DNA from 3 places in the Agrococcus sp. TSP3-2-1 genome. Region 3 is predicted to be linked to each of the others. Evidence: predicted binding sites of a transcription regulator. Region 3 holds the regulator's gene; each other region holds the start of a gene.
What was found. Region 3 encodes HrcA, which represses chaperone genes, less so after heat shock. Its sites were predicted from a motif close to TTNGCACTCGNNNNNNNCGAGTGCNAA; they were not measured.

Region 1: the regulator HrcA is predicted to act here: its motif matches at 2,063-2,089, upstream of ACP7BI_RS09410 (Hsp20/alpha crystallin family protein).
Region 2: the regulator HrcA is predicted to act here: its motif matches at 1,856-1,882, upstream of groL (chaperonin GroEL).

The regions. Positions count from the first base shown of each region.
Region 1 is NZ_JAFCWN010000005.1:227,358-234,049, forward strand. Features, by position in the region: gene ACP7BI_RS09400 (hypothetical protein) at 1-612, shown strand, start outside; gene ACP7BI_RS09405 (alpha/beta fold hydrolase) at 616-1,380, opposite strand; gene ACP7BI_RS09410 (Hsp20/alpha crystallin family protein) at 1,470-1,967, opposite strand; gene ACP7BI_RS09415 (hypothetical protein) at 2,133-2,900, opposite strand; gene ACP7BI_RS09420 (ATP-dependent Clp protease ATP-binding subunit) at 3,088-5,328, shown strand; gene ACP7BI_RS09425 (sugar porter family MFS transporter) at 5,523-6,692, shown strand, end outside.
Region 2 is NZ_JAFCWN010000011.1:12,602-19,293, forward strand. Features, by position in the region: gene groL (chaperonin GroEL) at 200-1,819, opposite strand; gene ACP7BI_RS12895 (LytR C-terminal domain-containing protein) at 1,936-2,496, opposite strand; gene ACP7BI_RS12900 (DUF3263 domain-containing protein) at 2,493-2,867, opposite strand; gene msrB (peptide-methionine (R)-S-oxide reductase MsrB) at 2,950-3,348, shown strand; gene ACP7BI_RS12910 (GNAT family N-acetyltransferase) at 3,393-4,037, shown strand; gene ACP7BI_RS12915 (DMT family transporter) at 4,047-4,979, opposite strand; gene ACP7BI_RS12920 (GNAT family N-acetyltransferase) at 4,976-5,500, opposite strand; tRNA gene ACP7BI_RS12925 (tRNA-Thr) at 5,547-5,618, shown strand; gene ACP7BI_RS12930 (DsbA family protein) at 5,711-6,688, opposite strand.
Region 3 is NZ_JAFCWN010000008.1:32,445-39,136, reverse strand. Features, by position in the region: gene ACP7BI_RS11720 (histidine triad nucleotide-binding protein) at 35-379, opposite strand; gene ACP7BI_RS11715 (16S rRNA (uracil(1498)-N(3))-methyltransferase) at 405-1,130, opposite strand; gene ACP7BI_RS11710 (DnaJ C-terminal domain-containing protein) at 1,130-2,215, opposite strand; gene hrcA (heat-inducible transcriptional repressor HrcA) at 2,216-3,229, opposite strand; gene ACP7BI_RS11700 (DUF4870 domain-containing protein) at 3,395-4,186, shown strand; gene hemW (radical SAM family heme chaperone HemW) at 4,190-5,395, opposite strand; gene ACP7BI_RS11690 (DUF1990 family protein) at 5,397-6,032, opposite strand; gene lepA (translation elongation factor 4) at 6,029-6,692, opposite strand, start outside.

The DNA of each region.
Region 1 (6,692 bases), on a different contig from region 3:
GGGGTCGCCACCCCCGCCGGCCTCCTGCAGCTCATGGGCGCTGCCGATCGCGAGCCCGCGCTGCTCGAGATCACCGGCACCGCCACGACGACGCTGCCGCGCGTCGGGCAGGTGCGCAACACCAACGAGGCGCTCGGCCGCGCCGGGATCGACAGCGGCAAGACCGGCAACCTCCACGCGCACGGACGCACGGTGCTCGCGGGCGCGACGCGCACCGTCGACGGAGCGCCCGTGCGCATCCACGTCGCCCTGCTCGGCATCCAGCCGGGCGTCGACCGGGGTGCGGCGGCCGCCGCGCTCGTCGACAGCGTGGTCGCGAACGTGCATTGGCTGACAGTGCTGCCCGCTGGCGCCGCGGTGGCGCAGTACGACGTGCCGTGGGACGACCCGGTCGCGCTCACGACGACGTCGCCCATCCGCTTCCTCCATTGGCGCGGAGCGCCGGTGACGGTGACGGTGGATGCGCCGCCCGAGTGGCGACCGGAGGGCGCGGCGGCGCTCCGGGTCGGCTCGAGCGCGACCTCCTGGGCGCTCGAGGCGCCCGGGCAGCTGCGCGAGCCGAGTCCCTCCTGGCGGCTGCAGCAGGCCGCGGGCGCGCTCCTCGCGCTGTAGGCGTCAGTCGGCGTCGACGAAGCGCGCGAGCACCTCGGTGAACACCTTCGGCTGCTCGGAGTGCACCCAGTGGCCCGCGCCCTTGATCGTCACGCGGCGCACGTTCGGGAAGCGCGCCTCCATCGCCGGTGCGAACTCGTCGCGCACGTAGCCGGAGTCGGCGCCCGCGATCCACAGCACCGGGCCGTCGTAGACGGCGTCGGTCTCCGGGAAGCCGCGCAGCACCGCGAGGTCGCGGCGCAGCACCTCGAGGTTCGGCAGCCACCGCCAGCCGTCGCCCTCGCGCTGCAGGCTCTGCAGCAGGAACCCGCGCACGCCGGGATCGGGTGCGGCCTCGGCGAGCGCCTCGCTCGCCTCGGAGCGGGAGCCGAGCGCCGACAGGTCGATCGCGAGCATCGCGTCGATGTAGCGCGCGAACTCGTCGGTCGAGCGGTAGGCGACGGGGGAGACGTCGACGACGCACAGCCGCTCGACCTTCTCGGGGTGGCGCAGCGCGGCGAGCATCGCAGCCTTGCCGCCCATCGAGTGGCCGACGAGCGCTACCGGCTCGTCGATCGCGCTCGCCACCGCATCCGCCATCTCGAGGTAGTCGAGGCGCTCGGTCCAGCCGGAGCGGCCGTGGTTCGGCATGTCGACGAGCGTGACGCGGTGCCGGTCGGCGAGCGCCTTCGCGATCTGCGTCCAGTTCTTGCCCTGCCCGAAGAGCCCGTGGCAGAGCATGACGGGCGAGCCGCGCTCGCCGAGGCGGGTCAGGTGCAGGTCGGTCACGTCGCCACGCTACCGGCGCGACCCGCGAAGGCAGCAGGAAGGCGCGGCGACCGCCGGGTGGCGGTGCCGCGCCTGCGGAGCGGCACGGCTCAGCTCGTCGAGCCCGCGGGCGCCGTCGCCGACTCGCTCTCGCTCGAGCGCGAGCCCTCGCCGGTGCCGATCTGCGTCTGCCCGCCGCCGGCGTGCTGCACCTCGATCTTGCGCGGCTTCGCGCGCTCGGCGACCGGGATGGTGAGCGTGAGCACGCCGTGCTCGTACGACGCCTCGATGCGGTCGAGGTCGACGTCGTTGCCGAGGCTCAGCTGGCGCATGTAGCGGCCGGCGGGTCGCTCCTGCGCGATCCACTGCCGCTGGTCGCCGCCGCCGATCGTGCGCTCGGCCTGGATCGTCAGCGTGCCGGCGTCGATGCCGAGGTCGATCGAACCCGGGTCGATGCCCGGCAGGTCGACGTGCACGACGTAGTGATCGCCGGAGCGGTAGAGATCCATCGGCATCCAGCTCGAGGCCGCCGCGGCGCCACCGGCGCCGCTCAGCAGTCGAGCGGTCATCCTGTCCATCTCGCGGAACGGGTCGAAGGTCAGTGCCATTGACAACCACCTCCTCCACGTGCGGCCGCGCCCTGTGCGACGGCCGTCGGTGTCTTCGGCAGCTCCCGGGAACCGCCCCGAGGAGCGGCTCCATTCTAGCACTCGACCCAAGAGAGTGCTAACGCCTCGCTTCGAGGCTGCTGGGAGTCGGAGGCGGGCTGGCGGCTACCGGCGATCGCCCACGTCGAAGCCCGCGCGATCCACGCGGCGGTGGAAGCGCATGCCCGCGAGGCCGCCGAGCACGGCCCCGATGAGCGCGACGACCGCGACCACGACCGCCGAGATGACGGTCGCGAGCGTCGCTTGGTCCTCCGGGAGCGGCAGGGTCGGCATCGCGCCGGGCGGCAGCGCGAAGTTCTGCCCCGCGACGAGCCCGATGATCGCTGCGACGATCGCGATCACGACCGCCCACACCCAGACGGCGACGCCTTGCTTCGCGCCGTCGAAGCGCGCCATCCGGCCGGCGACGTAGCCGCCGCAGTAGTAGGCGACGAACCAGATGACGAGCAGGATGACCGCGCCCCAGATGCCGGCGGACTGCAGGTCCTGCTGCGCTCCCTCGACGACCTCGTCGACGTCGCGGCCCGAGAGCGATGCGATGAGCGCGCCGATCGCCGCGGCGAGCGCGATGAGGAGCACCACGGCGCCGGTGGCGGTGAGCCAGCCGAAGAACGCCGCGCCCACCTTCACCCCGCCGAAGCGCTCGCGCTCCCGCGCGACGACGGCCTCGCGATCGTGGCGGAGGTCGCCGGTCACGCGGTCGTCGTCGTGCCGACGCTCGCGGGCGTCCGTGGCTCCGGAGCGGTCGTCGTCGTGCCGGCGCGCTCGCGCGTCGGGGGCATCGGCGCGGCCGTCGTCGCGCGTCGAGGCATCCCGGTCCGGATCGAAGGGGCGGCTCCGCGGAGTGGAGTCGTCCGGGCCCTGTGTGGTCATGTCGAGCTCCTCACATCGGTCACGTCGTCGTGGTCGATCGGGGCGCCGGTTGCGGCGACCGTCCCCTCAGTATCCGCGGCCGAGCGCATCCGGCCCGGTTTTCCTAGCCAATGTCCAGCATCCGTAGTAAACTTGAGTCAACAGCACTCAAGTTCGGATCGCCAGGACCAGGAACGATGGAGGAGCCATGGCACGCATGGGCGGCATGATGCCGGGTCAGGAGGAGCAGCAGTCGGCGCTCGAGCAGTTCGGCACCGACCTCACCGAGATCGCCCGCTCGGGGCGGCTCGACCCCGTGATCGGTCGCGACGAGGAGATCCGGCGCATCAGCCAGGTGCTCTCGCGCCGCACGAAGAACAACCCCGTGCTCATCGGCGAGCCCGGCGTCGGCAAGACGGCCGTCGTCGAGGGCCTCGCGCAGCGCATCGTCGCGGGCGACGTGCCCGAGAGCCTCAAGGGCAAGTCGCTCGTCGCGCTCGACGTCAACGCGATGATCGCGGGCAGCAAGTACCGCGGCGACTTCGAGGAGCGCATGAAGAACGTGCTCGCCGAGATCGCGAAGGCCGAGGGCCGCATCGTCACGTTCATCGACGAGCTGCACATCATCATGGGCGCCGGCGCGGCCGAGGGCAGCCAGGGCGCGAGCAACATGCTCAAGCCGATGCTCGCGCGCGGCGAGCTGCGCCTCATCGGCGCGACGACGCTCGACGAGTACCGCGAGTTCATCGAGAAGGACGCCGCGATGGAGCGGCGCTTCCAGCAGGTCTACGTCGGCGAGCCGAGCGTCGAGGACACCGTCGCGATCCTGCGCGGCCTCAAGGAGCGGTACGAGGCGCACCACAAGGTCACGATCGCCGACAGCGCCCTCGTCGCAGCCGCATCCCTCTCGAACCGCTACATCACCGCCCGCCAGCTGCCCGACAAGGCGATCGACCTCATCGACGAGGCCGCGAGCCGGCTGCGCATGGAGATCGACTCGGCCCCGACCGAGATCGACCAGCTGCGCCGCACGGTCGACCGCATGGAGATCGAGCGCCTCGCCCTCAAGCGCGAGCGCGACGACGCGTCGAAGGAGCGGCTCGCCGAGCTCGAGGCGACGCTCGCGGAGCGCCGCACCGAGCTGAAGGCGCTCGACGAGCGCTGGCAGACCGAGCGCGCGAGCCTCAACCGCATCGGCGGGCTGCGCGAGCAGCTCGACGAGCTGCGCGGCCGCGCCGAGCGCGCGCAGCGCGAGGGCGACCTCGAGCGTGCCTCGCGGCTGCTCTACGGCGAGATCCCGCAGGTCGAGCAGCAGCTCAAGGAGGCCGAGGCGCACGCCGCCGAGTCCGGTGCGCGCATGGTCGGCGACCAGGTGACGGAGGACGACATCGCCTCGGTCGTCGCGGCGTGGACGGGCATCCCGGTCGGCCGCCTGCTGCAGGGCGAGACCGAGAAGCTCCTCGCCCTCGAGGACGAGCTCGCGAACCGCGTCGTCGGCCAGCGCGAGGCCGTCTCGGCGGTCTCGGATGCGGTGCGCCGCAGCCGCGCGGGCGTCTCGAACCCGAACCAGCCGACGGGCTCGTTCCTGTTCCTCGGCCCGACCGGCGTCGGCAAGACCGAGCTCGCGAAGGCGCTCGCCGAGCTGCTCTTCGACGACGAGAAGGCGCTCGTGCGCATCGACATGTCGGAGTACGGCGAGAAGCACTCGGTCGCGCGGCTCGTCGGCGCCCCTCCCGGCTACGTCGGCTACGAGCAGGGCGGGCAGCTCACCGAGGCCGTGCGCCGCCGGCCCTACTCGGTCGTGCTCATGGACGAGGTCGAGAAGGCGCACCCGGAGGTCTTCGACCTGCTGCTGCAAGTGCTCGACGACGGCCGCCTGACCGATGGGCAGGGTCGCACGGTCGACTTCCGCAACACGATCCTCATCCTCACCTCCAACCTCGGCTCGGCCTTCCTGACCGATCCGACCATCTCGACCGAGACCGCGCGCGAGCAGGTCATGGGCGCGGTGCGCGCGGCGTTCAAGCCCGAGTTCATCAACCGGCTCGACGACATCGTCATCTTCGACGCGCTCACGCAGGAGGAGCTCGGCGCGATCGTCGGCATCCAGGTGCACGCGCTCGACCGGCGCTTGCGCGAGCGCCGCCTCACGGTCGACGTGACGGATGCGGCGAGGCAGTGGCTCGGGGAGCGCGGCTACGACCCCGTGTACGGCGCGCGGCCGCTGCGCAGGCTCATGCAGCGCGAGATCGACGATCGGCTCGCGCGGGCGCTGCTCGCGGGCGAGGTGCGCGACGGCGACCGGGTGGTCGTCGACGTCGCTCCCGACGGCTCGGGCCTGTGGGTCGGCGCCGAGGGCGCGGAGCGGCCCGCGCAGTGGTCGTTCGACGCCGACGTGGTCGACGACGTCGACGAGGTCATCGACGCGGAGCCGCTCGACGAGCCCTGACTCGGTCGCCCCACGGCGGCGTGCACAACGCAAGCCCGCAGGCGGAACCGTGCGGCGCATCCGCTCACCGAGCCGGATCCGCCGCGATCCGCCCTCGGCGGGCTTGCGTTGTGCACGGGCCGGATGCCGTGGGAGCACGCGCTGCACGGCAGAATCGAGCGGTTGCCCATCGCTCGACGACCGGAGGACCCATCGTGGCCATCGCCCCGCCCAGCTCCGGCAGCGAGGCGGCGCTGCCACCGCTGAGCGGCGGGCCGCATCGCACGCGGCTCGGCGTCATCTCGATCGTCGCGTGCTTCGGCGGTCTGCTGTTCGGCTACGACACGGGCGTCATCAACGGCGCGCTGCAGCCGATGAGCGCAGAGCTCGGTCTCGAGGCGCTCACCGAGGGGATCGTGACGAGCTCGCTCGTCTTCGCGGCGGCCTTCGGCGCGCTGCTCGGCGGTCGCATCTCCGACGGGATCGGCCGCCGCTCGATGCTCATCGCGCTCGCGGTGCTGTTCTTCATCGGCACGTTCGTCGTCGTGCTCGCGCCCGGCTTCCCCGCCGTCGTCGTCGGTCGCGTGCTGCTCGGCCTCGCGGTCGGCGGCGCCTCGACCGTCGTCCCCGTCTACCTCGCCGAGCTCGCGCCGTTCGAGATCCGCGGCTCGCTCTCCGGCCGCAACGAGGTCGCGATCGTCTCGGGGCAGCTCGCCGCCTTCGTCGTCAACGCGGTGCTCGGCAGCACCCTCGGGCACGTCGACGGCGTGTGGCGCATCATGTTCGCGGTCTGCGCGCTCCCCGCGATCGGGCTCTTCGTCGGCATGCTGCGCATGCCCGAGTCGCCGCGCTGGCTCGCCGAGCGAGGGCGGCGGGACGAGGCGCTCGCGGTGCTGCGCTCCGTGCGCGCGAGCGAGCGCGCCGTGGCGGAGCTCGAGCACATCGAGGCCCGGCTCGGCGCCGCCTCGGCGACGCCGCGGGATCGCGCGAGGCTCCGCTCGCTGCTCGCGGACCGCCGGCTGCGCCGCGTGCTGCTCGTGGGCATCGGCGTCGGCGTCGCCCAGCAGCTCACCGGCATCAACGCGATCATGTACTACGGCACGGCCGTGCTCGAGGAATCGGGCTTCGACCGCTCGGCGGCGCTCATCGCGAACATCGCGCCGGGCATCATCGCCGTCGTGGGCGGGCTCGTCGCGCTCCGGCTCATGGACCGCATCGACCGGCGCACGACGCTGCTCACGGGCTTCGCCCTCACGACGCTGTGCCACGCGCTCATCGGGATCGCGTCTGTCGCGCTCGAGCCGGGGCACCCCATCCGCCCCTTCGTGCTGCTCGCGCTCGTCGTCGCCTTCGTCGGCGCGATGCAGACGTTCCTGAACGTCGCG
Region 2 (6,692 bases), on a different contig from region 3:
CACTTCCCGTTGGTCGAGTAGCCCGGCCGCAGGCCGGGCGTATCGAGACCCGGACACGGCGAAAGGCCCCAGCGTTGCTGCTGGGGCCTTTCGACTGGTGGAGCTCCTGGGTCTCGATACGCGAGCGGCTGCGCCGCTCGCTACTCGACCCTGATGCCTCCGCGCTCAGGTCCGCTGTGCGGACCTGAGCGCTGCGGCATCAGAAGTCCATGCCACCCGTGGGGTCGGCCGGCATCGCCGGCTGCTTCTCGGGCTTGTCGGCGACGACGGCCTCGGTCGTGAGGAAGAGGCCGGCGATCGACGCGGCGTTGGCGAGCGCCGAGCGCGTCACCTTCACCGGGTCGGCGATGCCCGCGGCGAGCATGTCGACGTACTCGCCGGTCGCGGCGTTGAGGCCGTGGCCGACCTCGAGGCTGCGCACCTTCTCGGCGACGACGCCCGGCTCGAGGCCGGCGTTCGTGGCGATCTGCTTGAGCGGCGCGTCGACGGCCACGCGCACGATGTTCGCGCCCGTCGCCTCGTCGCCGACGAGCTCGAGGCCCTCGAACGCGGTCTTCGCGGCCTGGATGAGCGCGACGCCACCACCGGCGACGATGCCCTCCTCGACAGCAGCCTTCGCGTTGCGGACGGCGTCCTCGATGCGGTGCTTGCGCTCCTTGAGCTCGACCTCGGTCGCGGCACCCGCCTTGATGACGGCGACGCCGCCGGCGAGCTTCGCGAGGCGCTCCTGGAGCTTCTCGCGGTCGTAGTCGCTGTCGGTGTTCTCGATCTCCGAGCGGATCTGGCGAACGCGGCCCGCGATGGCCTCGGCCTCGCCTGCGCCCTCGACGATCGTCGTCTCGTCCTTCGTGATGACGACCTTGCGGGCACGGCCCAGCAGGTCGAGCGTCGCGCTCTCGAGCTTGAGGCCGACCTCCTCGGAGATGACCTGGCCGCCCGTGAGGATCGCCATGTCGGCGAGCATCGCCTTGCGGCGGTCGCCGAAGCCGGGGGCCTTGACGGCGACCGACTTGAAGATGCCGCGGATCTTGTTGACGACGAGCGTCGCGAGCGCCTCGCCCTCGACGTCCTCGGCGATGATGACGAGCTGCTTGCCCGCCTGGATCACCTTGTCGACGATCGGGAGCAGGTCCTTGATGTTCGAGATCTTCGAGTTGACGATCAGAATGTACGGGTCCTCGAAGACCGTCTCCTGGCGCTCGGGGTCGGTCACGAAGTACTGCGACAGGAAGCCCTTGTCGAAGCGCATGCCCTCGGTGAGCTCGAGCTCGGTGCCGAAGGTGTTCGACTCCTCGACGGTGACGACGCCCTCCTTGCCGACCTTGTCGATGGCCTCGGCGATGAGCGCGCCGATCTCCTCGTCGGCGGCCGAGATCGAAGCCGTGGCGGCGATCTCCTCCTTGGTCTCGACCTCCTTGGCGTTGGCGAGCAGCTGCTCGCTCACCGCGGCGGTGGCCTTCTCGATGCCGCGCTTGAGGCTGATCGGGTCGGCGCCGGCTGCGACGTTGCGGAGGCCCTCGCGGACCAGCGCCTGCGCGAGCACGGTCGCCGTCGTCGTGCCGTCACCGGCGACGTCGTCGGTCTTCTTCGCGACCTCCTTGACGAGCTCGGCGCCGATCTTCTCGAAGGGGTCCTCGAGTTCGATCTCCTTGGCGATCGACACGCCGTCGTTCGTGATGGTGGGGGCGCCCCACTTCTTCTCCAGCACGACGTTGCGGCCGCGCGGGCCGAGGGTCACCTTCACCGCGTCGGCGAGCGTGTTGAGTCCACGCTCCAGCCCGCGGCGGGCCTCCTCGTTGAATGCGATCATCTTTGCCATTGCAGTTCGTCCCTCCTGGACGCTGTGGACGTTCATCTGGCACTCCGACGATAGGAGTGCCAGTACACGAGTCTGGCACTCTCACCTGACGAGTGCAAGCCGCGCGGGGGTCGGCGTCAGGGCGCGCTGGGCGTGGGCGAGTGCGTGACCGCACCGCCCTCCTGCGGCTCGGCGCTCGGGGCCGTGCCCACCGCATCCGCACCGAGCACGATCGTGATCGGCGTGCCGGTGATGCGGCCGTCCGAGAGCCGCGCCTCGCCGACGCCGAGGCCCTGCGCGAGCCCGCGCGCGACGGGCGCGAGCGACTCGTCGTCGTACCAGACGACGGTGCGCTCGACGTCGCCGCCTTCCGAGCCGCCGGTCGCGAGCACGCTCCAGCCCGCGTCCGAGAGCGCTTGGCCCACGCCGGCGGCGAGCTCGTGCTCGCCCGACTGGTCGAGGACGGTGATGGATGCGTCGACGCCGGGATCGATCTGCCCCGGGTCGGAGACGACCTCGGCGGCCTCGCTCGCGATCGGCGCGGGCGGCGCCGACTGCGGCCGCAGCCGGTCGAGCAGGAAGAGGCCGATCGCGATGAGCACGATCGTCGCGGCGAGCGCGCACAGCAGGATCACCCAGCGCGGCGTGCGCTGCGATGCGCTCGAGCGGTGGGCGCCGACGCGCTGCGTGCGGCTCATCGGCCCTCGCGCACGCGCAGCAGTCGCCGCACGAGCATCGGGTCGTGGTGGAGCGCCTCGGGCGTCTCGAGCAGCCCGTCGAGCACCTGGTAGTAGCGGGTCGTGGTCCAGCCGAACTCGGCGCGGATCGCGCGGGCCTTCGCGCCGCCGTGGCTCGTCCAGCCGCCCTCGAAGTCGAGCACGCGGCGGATGCGCTGCTCGCGCGCCGACTGCAGGTCGTGGGCCGACGCATCCGTCGTCGACTGCCCCTCGGGCTCGACGACCGAGTCGGCGGCCGCGAAGGCCAATGCGGCGGAGTCCAGCGCGGCGGAGTCCGGGGCCGCAGCGTCGTCGGCAGCCGGTGCGCTGGCGGGTCGCGGCTCGGTCGGCATGGTGCCGATCCTACGGGCGGCGGGGCGTTCCGCCCGCCGCGAAACACAGGGAGCGCAATGGCGCCGCGCGTACCATTGCGACATGACCGATCCCATCGAACGCTCCGACTCCGAGTGGCGCGAGGCCCTCTCGCCCGACGCCTACCGCGTGCTGCGCGAGGCCGGCACGGAGCGTCCCTGGACGGGCGCGCTGCTCGACGAGTCGCGCCAGGGCGTCTACGCGTGCGGCGCATGCGGCAACGAGCTCTTCGACGACGAGACGAAGTTCGACTCCGGCTGCGGCTGGCCCAGCTTCTTCGACGCGCGCGAGGACGCCGTCGAGCTCGTCGAGGACCGCTCGCTCGGCATGGTGCGCACGGAGGTGCGCTGCGCGAAGTGCCACAGCCACCTCGGCCACGTCTTCAAGGACGCGCCCCAGACGCCGACGGGCGACCGCTTCTGCATGAACTCCGTCGCGATGAGCTTCACGCCCGAGTCCTGAGGCACCGCGTCGAGGCACCGCGTCGCCGCTAGCGTGGCGGCGTGATGACGCTCGACGAGATCTGGCCGCTGCTCGGCCTGCGGCTGACGACCCCGCGGCTCGAGCTCCGGCCGCTCGCCGACGACGACATCCCGCACTACGTCGCCGCGGCAGCGGCGGGCATCCACGACCACGCGCCGCGCACTCCCTTCGGCCGGCCGTGGGACGAGTCGCCCGACCTGGCGGCGAGCTCGGCGCGCTGGATCTGGCAGGCGCGCGTGCGCGCAGAGCGCGACGACTGGGCGGTGATGCTCGGGGTGTGGGCCGACGGCGCGCTCATCGGCGCGCAGGACGTCGTCGCGCGCCGCTTCCCCGCCGAGCGCACGATCGAGACGGGCTCCTGGCTGCGTCGCGACGCGCAGGGCCGCGGCTTCGGCACCGAGATGCGGCTCGCGGCGCTGCTCTGGGCGTTCGACTCGCTCGGCGCCGAGGTCGCCGAGACCACCGCGTACGACTGGAACGCCGCGTCGCTCGGCGTGAGCCGCGCGCTCGGCTACCAGCCGAACGGCGAGAGCCGCCACTCCCCGCGCGAGGGCGTCGTCGAGCGCGAGCTCGACCTGCGGCTGACGGCGGATGCGCTGCGGCGCCCGACGTGGACGCTCGGCATCGAGGGCGGCGAGGCCGCGGCCCGCTTCCTCGGCCTGCGCTGACGATGGAGCTCAGGCCGAGCGGACGGCCCTGACGGGCCGACGGAGCGACGACACCGCGACCGCGACGATCGTGAGGCCCGCGCCGAGGAGCGACCACGCCGTCACGGGGTGGCCGGCCGGGAACAGCCAGTCGAGCAGGAGCGACGCGACGACCTGCCCGCAGATGACGCCGAGGCCCATCGTGAGCACGCCGAGGTGGTGCACCGCGACCGACATGAGCGCGATGAAGACGATGCCGAGGATGCCGCCCGCGTAGAGCCACGGCTCGGCGGGCAGCGGGCGCGCGGTGACGCCCGCGAGCGACTGGACGCCGACGAACGCCGCGAGCGCGACCGTGCCGACGAGGAAGTTCGAGACGGTCTGCGCGATCGCCGAGCGCGAGTGCCGCTGCACGAGGCCGCCGAACGCCTGCTGGAACGACTGCAGCAGGCCCGCGATGAAGGGCAGCACGACGAGCCACGCGCCCTGCAGCTCCCCCGCGCCGACGAGCGCGATGCCGACGGCGACGAGCGCGAGCAGCGCCCCGATGACGCGCGGCGCGGTGATCGGCTTCCGCGCGAGCCCGCCGAAGCCTGCCCGGTCGACGGCGAGCGCGCTCGTCGTCTGCCCAGCGACGACGCCGACGGTGTAGAGCGCGACGCCGGTCGTGCCGACGACGACGCCCTGTGTCGCGACGAGGAACGCACCGAGCAGCCCCGTCGTCGCGTACCACCACGGCATCGATCCGTCGCGGATGACGCCGACAAGCCTGCGCACTCCGGCCCTCGCGCCGGGCGAGACGAGCAGCAGCACGGCGAGCAGCCCGAGCCCGACGCAGAACGAGATGAGGGCGGCGAGCATGCCGTGGTCGAGCCGAGCGCCGAGCTCGCCGTTGATGCGGCTCTGCACCGCGAGGCCCGCACCGGCCGCGATCGACGCGAGCAGCCAGAGGAGGTGGATCACGCGACCGCCAATGGCTCGAGGTCGGGCGCGGGGTCGGGCGAGAGCCGCGCGAACCGCACGACGTCGAAGCGCGTGGCCATGCCGTGCTCGTCGACGTAGCGGAGCCGCTCCCGCTCGACGCCCTCGCGCACGTAGCCCGCGCGCTCGGCGACCGCGATCGAGGCCGGGTTGTTCGCGCGAGCGCCGAGCTCGAGCCGGTGCAGCCCCTCGGCGAACACGCGGCGGGAGAGCGTGTCGAGGGCGCGGCTCGCGAGCCCTCGGCCGCGCGCCGCGGGCGCGAGCCAGTACGACATCCAGGCGGTGCCGTGCACGGGTTCCCGCTCGGCGGCCACGACGCATCCGACCGCCTCGCCGCCCTGGTCGATCGCGAGCGCGTCGGTCGCGATCGCGCCGAGGTAGTCGCGCGCGGCGTCGAGCGTCTCGAGGGGCGGCGCCTGCCGGTGCAGGTCGGGCGAGGCGAGGAAGGCCGCCAGCACCGCGGCGGCGTCGCGCTCGGGATCCCAGGGGCGCAAGCGGCTCACCGGGCAAGCCTAGAATGGCTGGGCGCCGCGGGCGAACCCGCGCCGCGCCTCCTTAGCTCAGTGGTAGAGCAACGCTCTTGTAAAGCGTAGGTCGTCAGTTCGATCCTGACAGGGGGCTCTTGCGTCCGCAGCGCTCAATGCGCCGACGGCGCGTTGAGCGCGGAGGACGCAAGGTCGAGTAGCCCGGCCGCAGGCCGGGCGTACCGAGACCTACCGGCCCTCCGCGATGAACGCCGCCAGCGCATCCGCATCGTCAACGTCGCCGTCGAACGTGACGCCGTCGACGGTCACCGTCGGCACGCCGCGCAGCGGCTCGACTCCCTGCAGCGGCTCCTCGATCGCGCGCACGGTCGCTTGCCGCACCCACCACGCGAAGCGACCCTCGGCGATGCAGTCGCCCGCCTCAGCGCCGTGCTCGGCGGCGAGCGCGGTGACCGAGGCCGCATCGAAGGGCTGCCGCTGCAGCATCGCCAGCAGCGCGGTCTGGAACGGGCGGTACGCCTCGGGCTCCGCATCGGCGACGCACGCGAGCCCGTTGGCACCGAGCGTCGACGCGTAGCCGTTGCCGATCGAATCGCCGAGCGAGACGGGCAAGTAGGCCACGCGCGCCTCACCCGCGTCGGCGAGCTCCTCGAGCCGCTCGCCGCTCGCCTCGAGCAGCCGGTCGCAGTACTCGCACGCCGGGTCGACCACGACGAGCACATCGGGCACGTCGGATGCGTCGGGCAGCGGCTCGGGCGCGCCCTCGGCGGGCACGGGGTCGCGCTCGATCGCGCCGTCGGCGTCGAAGGCGATCGCGTCGGCCATGTTCGCGGGGCCGTCGGCGGGCGCGAGGGTGACGATCTGGCCGCCGAGCTCCTGCTGGATCGTCTCGAGCTCGGGGTCGCGGATCACCCAGCGGTCGAAGACGAGCACGGTCTGCTCCTGCAGCTGCCGCTCGGTCGCGACCGCGAGCGCCGCATCGGCGCTGGCGGCGAGGATGAGCTCGGTGTCGGCGCCGCACGTCGCGACGACCGGGTCGACGTCGCTCTCGCGGTACTGCTCGACGAGGTCGTCGCACTGCCCGCCCGCGTCGAGGTAGGCGGCGCCGAGCTCGCCGATCGTGGTGATGGGCGGGGGCGGCGACGCCGCGCACCCTGCCAGCACGGCGAGCGCGACGAGCGCGCCACCTGCCGACAGGGTGCGCATGCGC
Region 3 (6,692 bases):
CTCGATGCCGTCGATCTCGATCGAACGGGTTGCGTCAGGCAAGCGATCCCTCTCCGAGTGCGCCGGCGAGCACGTGCGCGTGCACGTGGAAGACGGTCTGCCCGGCGAGCTCGCCGGTGTTGAACACCAGCCGGAAGTCGCCCTCGGCGCGCTCCCGGGCGATCGCCTGCGCCGCTTGCACCATCTCCGCCATGAGGTCGGGATCGCCGGCCGCGAGCTCGACGACGTCGCGGTACTGCGCAGACTTCGGCGTCACGACGACGTGCATCGGCGCTTGCGGCGCGATGTCGGTGAAGGCGATGATGCGGTCGGTCTCGAGGACGATCTCCGCCGGGATCTCTCGGGCGACGATCCGCTCGAACACGGTGGGCTCAGCCATGGCAGTCAGCCTACCCGCGCCCGGCTCACCAGCGCCCGAGCCGCAGCGAGAGGGCAGCGAGCCCCGCGAGGCCAGCGGTCGACGTGCGCAGCACGTGGTCGCCCATGCGAGCGCGCACGGCGCCGGCCGCGTCGAGCGCCTCGAGCTCGCCCGGGTCGATGCCGCCCTCGGGCCCGACGACGAGCAGCGCGTCGCGCTCGATCGGCACCTCCGCGATCGAGGCGGGCGCGGTCGGGTCGAGCACGACGAGCTGCCATCGCGCGCCGAGCGCCGCGAGTCCCGCGGTGTCGACGACGCCGGTCACCTCGGGCAGCCGCGCGCGGATCGCCTGCTTGCCCGCCTCCCGGACGATGCGCCGCCAGCGCTCGATCGCCTTGTCGCCGCGATCGCCCTTCCACTGCACGACGCTGCGCCGCGCCTGCCACGGCACGATGGCGTCGACGCCGAGCTCGGTCGAGGCCTGCACGGCGAGCTCGGCCCGGTCGCCCTTCGCGAGCGCCTGGGCGAGCGCGATGCGCGGGCTCGGCTGCGGCACCGCCTCGACGCGCTGCAGCACGACGTCGACCCCGTCGCGCTCGACGCGGTCGATGATCCCCTCGGCGAGCGTCCCCGCGCCGTCGCTCACGAGCACGCGCTCGCCGCGGCGCATCCGCGAGACGACGGCGGCGTGGTGCGCCTCCTCGCCCTCGAGCGTCACCACGGCGCCCGGTTCGGCGCCCGCGAGCGCGTCGTGCCAGTAGCAGTGGGCCATCAGAGGCGCAAGCGGTCGCGCATCTTCGCGAACAGTCCCTGCTTGAACTGCGCGAGCTGCGGCGCGGGCGCCTTCGTGCGGTCGCGCAGCTCGCGCAGCAGCTCCTCCGTGCGGCGGTCGATGCGCTGCGGCGTGACGACCTGCACGCCGAGCTTGAGGTCGCCGCGACCGGCGCCGCGCAGGCGCGAGACGCCGCGCTCGCCGATCGTGATGACGTCGCCCGACTGCGTGCCGGGGCGCACCTCGACCTCGACCGGCCCGTCGATGCCCTCGACGGTGCTGCGCGCGCCGAGCGCCGCGTCCGAGATCGACACCTCGAGCGTGCCGAGCAGGTCGTCGCCCGAGCGGGAGAAGACATCGTGGTGGCGCACGTTGATCTCGAGGTAGAGCGTGCCGGCCGGTCCCCCGGCCTCGCCGACCTCGCCCTGGCCGGGCAGCTGGATGCGCAGGCCCGTGTCGACGCCCGCGGGGATGTCGACCGGGATCGTGCGCTCGGCGCGCACGCGGCCGTGGCCGGCGCACGTCGGGCACGGCTCGGGGATGATGCTGCCGTAGCCCTGGCACGCCGCGCACGGCTGCGACGTGACGACGTTGCCGAGCAGCGACCGCACCTGCCGCTGCACGTGACCGGAGCCGCCGCACATCGTGCAGCGCTGCGGGCTCGTGCCGGGCGCCGTGCACGCGCCGTCGCACGTCTCGCACAGCACGGCCGTCTGCACGCGCAGCTCCCGGTGCACGCCGAAGACGACGTCGGCGAGGTCGAGGTCGACGCGCAGCAGGCTGTCCTGCCCCGGCTGGCGCCGCGAGCGCGGGCCGGCCGAGCGGCCGCCGCCGAAGAACTGCTCGAAGATGTCGCCGAATCCGAAGCTCCCGCCGCCGAGCGAGGGCCCGCGATCGTACTCCGCGCGCGACTGCGGGTCGCCGAGCACGTCGTAGGCGTGCGTGACGTCCTTGAAGCGCTCCGCCGCGTCCTCGCTCGGGTTGACATCGGGGTGCAGCTCGCGCGCGAGGCGGCGGTACGCCTTCTTGATCTCGTCCTGCGTGGCGTCGCGCTCGACGCCGAGTGTCTCGTAGTGGTCGCTCACTCAGTCCTCGCTCAGCAGCCGCGTGAGGTAGCGCGCCACTGCGCGCACCGCGGCCATGTTCCCTGCGTAGTCCATCCGGGTCGGGCCCAGGACGCCCACGTGCCCCTCGCTGCCGTCGGCGGTGTAGGTCGATGCCACGACCGCCGCCTCCCCGAGCGGCCCCGAGAGCTCGCGCCCGATGCGGGTCGCGACCTCTCCCTCGGAGCCCATCTCGTCGAAGAGGCGCAGCAGCGTCACCTGCTCCTCGATCGCGTCGAGCACGGGCGTCACGGTGCCCTGGAAGTCTCGCTCCTCACGCACGAGGTTCGCGGCACCCGCCATCACGATGCGGTCGCCGCCGGCACCCTGCAGCATCTCGGTCAGCGTCTGCGCGACGGCACCGGTCGCGGCGGCGATGGAGGCGGGGGCGGATGCGGCGGTCGACGAGAGGCGCTGGACGGCCTCGGCGGGCGCGAGCTCGGCGATCGTCTCGGTGAACGCGCGGCCGAGCACCGAGGCCTGGTCGGGCTCGATGCGCTGCCCGACGTCGAGCAGGCGCTGCTCGACGCGGCCCGAGTCGAGGATGAGCACGGCGAGCACCTTCGACTCCGTGACGGCGACGAGCTCGACGCGGCGCACGGCGCCGGGGCGCCGCAGCGGCACCTGCACGAGCGCGACCTGGTTCGTGAGGCTCGAGAGCAGCCGCGCGGTGCGGGCGAGCACGTCGTCGCGGTCGACGGACTCGTCGAGGAAGCGCGCGATCGCCTGGCGCTGCGCGGGCGTGAGCGGCTGCATGCGCTGCAGCCGGTCGACGAAGACGCGGTAGCCCTTGTCGGTCGGCACGCGCCCCGAGGAGGTGTGCGGCGCGACGATGAGCTCCTCCTCCTCGAGGAGCGCCATGTCGTTGCGGATCGTGGCGGCGGAGACGCCGAAGGCGTGCCGCTCGACGATCGACTTCGAGCCCACCGGCTCGCGGAGGGCGACGTAGTCCTCGACGATCGCCCGGAGGACGTCGAGACCGCGATCCGAGACCATCTCGCGCTCCTTCCCCCGACTGGCACTCTCCGATGCTGACTGCCAATCCTACCGCGCCGCGACGCGCCGCGCCCGATCGCTCACCCCTTCCCCAGCCACCCGGGCGCACAATGGCCGTGCGGAACGTCCGCAGACTTCGCGGACCATTCACGAAAGGCACTCCCCATGTCCGACCCCAACGTGCCCCGCCGAGACGATCAGCACGACCCGACCGACCCCTCCGTCGAGGGCTTCTCGGTCACCCACGAGCAGCACGCAGCCCCCAGCGCGCCCGCAGCTCCCGCGCTCGGCCAGCCGGCCGAGCCGTTCTCCGCTCCCGCGGCCGGCAGCGCACCCGGCGCCCCGGGCCAGCCGGCGTTCGGCGCGGGGGGCGCGGACCCCAACCGCCAGTGGAGCCAGCCGCAGCCGGGCCAGCAGGGCCAGCCGCCCGGCGGACAGCCCGGGTACGGCCAGGGCGGCTACGGCCAGCCCGGATACGGCCAGCCCGGCAGCCAGCAGTACGACGCGCCGCAGTACGGCTCGCCCCAGCCCGGGTCGCCGCAGTACGGCGCCCCCGGTCAGCCGCAGTACGCGGCCGGCGCCCCGATGTCGCCCGTCGACGAGAAGAACGCCGGCATGTGGGGCCACCTCTCGGGCCTCTCGACGATCGTCACCGGCGGCTTCGGCGGCTGGATCGGGCCGCTCATCGTCTACCTGATCTACAAGGACCGCAGCGCCTTCGCCCGGCAGGAGTCGAAGGAGGCGCTGAACTTCGGCATCTTCATGACGATCCTGGTCGTGGGCATCTGGGTGCTCGCCGTCGTGCTCGGCATCATCACCTTCGGCATCGGCTCGATCCTCGGCGCCTTCTACTGGGTGCCGCCGCTGCTGCAGGTGATCTTCTCGATCATCGGCGGCGTGCGCGTCAACGCCGGCGGCTCCTACCGCTACCCGTTCAACTGGCGGCTGGTGAAGTAGGCCCTACGGCAGCAGGCGCCGCACGACGGCGTCGGCCAGCAGCCGCCCTCGCAGCGTCGGGATCACCCGGCCGGCGAGGGCGGCTCTGCCGTCCACGAGGCCATCGGCGACGAGTCCCGCGACCGCGCGGCGCCCCTCCGCGTCGAGCACGTCGATCGCGAGCCCCTCGGCGATCCGCGACTCGAGCAGCACGCGCTCGACCCGGCGCGTCTCGTCGTCGAGCACCTCGCGCGCGAGCGCGGGCGACGACGCCGCGACGAGCCGATCGCGATACGCGGCGGGGTGCTTGACGTTCCACCAGCGCACACCGCCGACGTGGCTGTGCGCGCCGGGGCCGAAGCCCCACCAGTCGTGCCCGCGCCAGTAGGCGAGGTTGTGGCGCGCCACCTTGTCGCCCCGCGCCCAGTTGGAGATCTCGTACCAGGAGTAGCCCGCCTGGCCGAGGGACGCATCCGCCGCCTCGTACATCGCCGCCTGCAGGTCGTCGTCGGGCGCGGCGAGCTCTCCACGGCGGATGCGTCGGGCGAGCGCGGTGCCCTCCTCGACGATGAGCGCGTAGGCCGAGACGTGGTCGGGCGCCATCGCGACGACCGCGTCGAGCGATCGCTGCCAGTCGGCGAGCGACTCGCCCGGCGCGCCGTAGATGAGGTCGAGGCTCACCTCGAGGCCCGCCTCGCGCGCCCACTCGACGACGAGCGGCACGCGCTCGGGGTCGTGCGTGCGGTCGAGCGCGGCGAGCACGTGCGGCACCGCCGACTGCATGCCGATCGAGACGCGCGTCACGCCGCCCGCGCGCAGCTGCACGAGCCCGGCGAGGTCGATCGAGTCGGGGTTCGCCTCGACCGAGACCTCCGCGCCCTCGGCGAGCCCGAACGCATCCGTCACGCCCGTGAGCATCGAGACGAGGTCGCCCGAGGGCAGGAGCGTGGGCGTGCCGCCGCCGAAGAAGACGGTCTGCATCGGGCGGAGCGGCCCGAGCTCGCCGAGCACCTCGCGCGCGAGGCGGATCTCGGCGGCGACGTCGCCGGGGTAGCCCGCGCGGCTCGCCCCGCGCAGCTCGTCGGCCGTGTAGGTGTTGAAGTCGCAGTAGCCGCACCGCACGGAGCAGAACGGCACGTGGATGTAGGCGCCGAAGGGCGCGTCGGCCGCGGTGCCCTCGGGCAGCCGGCCGTCGGCCGGAGCCGCCTCGCCGTCGGGCAGGCGACCCACGTCAGCGCACGTCGATCGAGCGCAGCACGTCCATGTAGCGGTCGTGGTACTTCGCGCGCAGCGCCTTCGAGACGGGCGCGCCGAGCTTGGCGTACCAGGCGGCGTTGCGGACGATCGCGCGGAAGTGCAGGAAGACGGTCTCGTCCTCGGCGATCTCGACGGTGAAGCGCTCCTCGCCCGCCTCGGGGTGGCCCTCGAGCGAGCCGAGGATCACGCCGTGGCTGTTCGGCTCCTCCTCGACCGCGATGACGCGCATCGGGGCGTGGAGCTGGATGCCGAGGAAGCGGATGCGCTGGTCGATCGAGTCGCCCGGCTGCAGGAACGGCTCGCCGTCAGGCCCGAAGTCCTGCTGCGGCTCGACGCTCGCGGCGCGCGTCGCCTCGCCGTCCTGGAAGCCGACCGGGCGGTAGACGGTGCCGTCCTCGGTGCCGACGACGTCGACCTCGATGCCCGCGAGCCGCTGCACCTTCCAGGTGCGCAGCGCCGCGACGGCGGCGTCGAAGCGCGGCCGGCCGTGGCCGATGCGCGAGCGGCGCTGCACGACCTCGAAGCCCTTCGGCGGGAAGCGCGTGAAGTCGAAGTGGGAGGTGGCGCCGACGGCGCCGTAGTTCGTCGAGCGCTCGCGGATGGGCTTCACTTCGCGTCCTTCTTCGACTCGCCGCTCGAGAGGGCGGCGATGAACGCCTCCTGGGGCACCTCGACGCGGCCGACCATCTTCATGCGCTTCTTGCCCTCCTTCTGCTTCTCGAGCAGCTTGCGCTTGCGGGAGATGTCGCCGCCGTAGCACTTCGCGAGCACGTCCTTGCGGATCGCGCGGATCGTCTCGCGCGCGATGATGCGCGCGCCGACGGCGGCCTGGATCGGCACCTCGAACTGCTGCCTCGGGATGAGCTCCTTGAGCTTGCCCGCCATGAGCACGCCGTAGGCGTAGGCCTTGTCGCGGTGCACGATCGCGCTGAACGCATCCACCTGCTCGCCCTGGAGCAGGATGTCGACCTTGACGAGGTCGCCCTCCTCCTCGCCGTCGAGCTCGTAGTCGAGCGAGGCGTAGCCCTGCGTCTTGGACTTCAGCTGGTCGAAGAAGTCGAAGACGATCTCGCCGAGCGGCAGGCGGTAGCGCAGCTCGACGCGGTCCTCCGACAGGTACTCCATGCCGCCGAGCGTGCCGCGGCGCGACTGGCACAGCTCCATGATCGCGCCGACGTAGTCCTTCGGCGCGAGAATCGTCGCGCGCACCATCGGCTCGACGATCGAGTGGATCTTGCCGTCGGGGAACTCGCTCGGATTCGTCACGGTG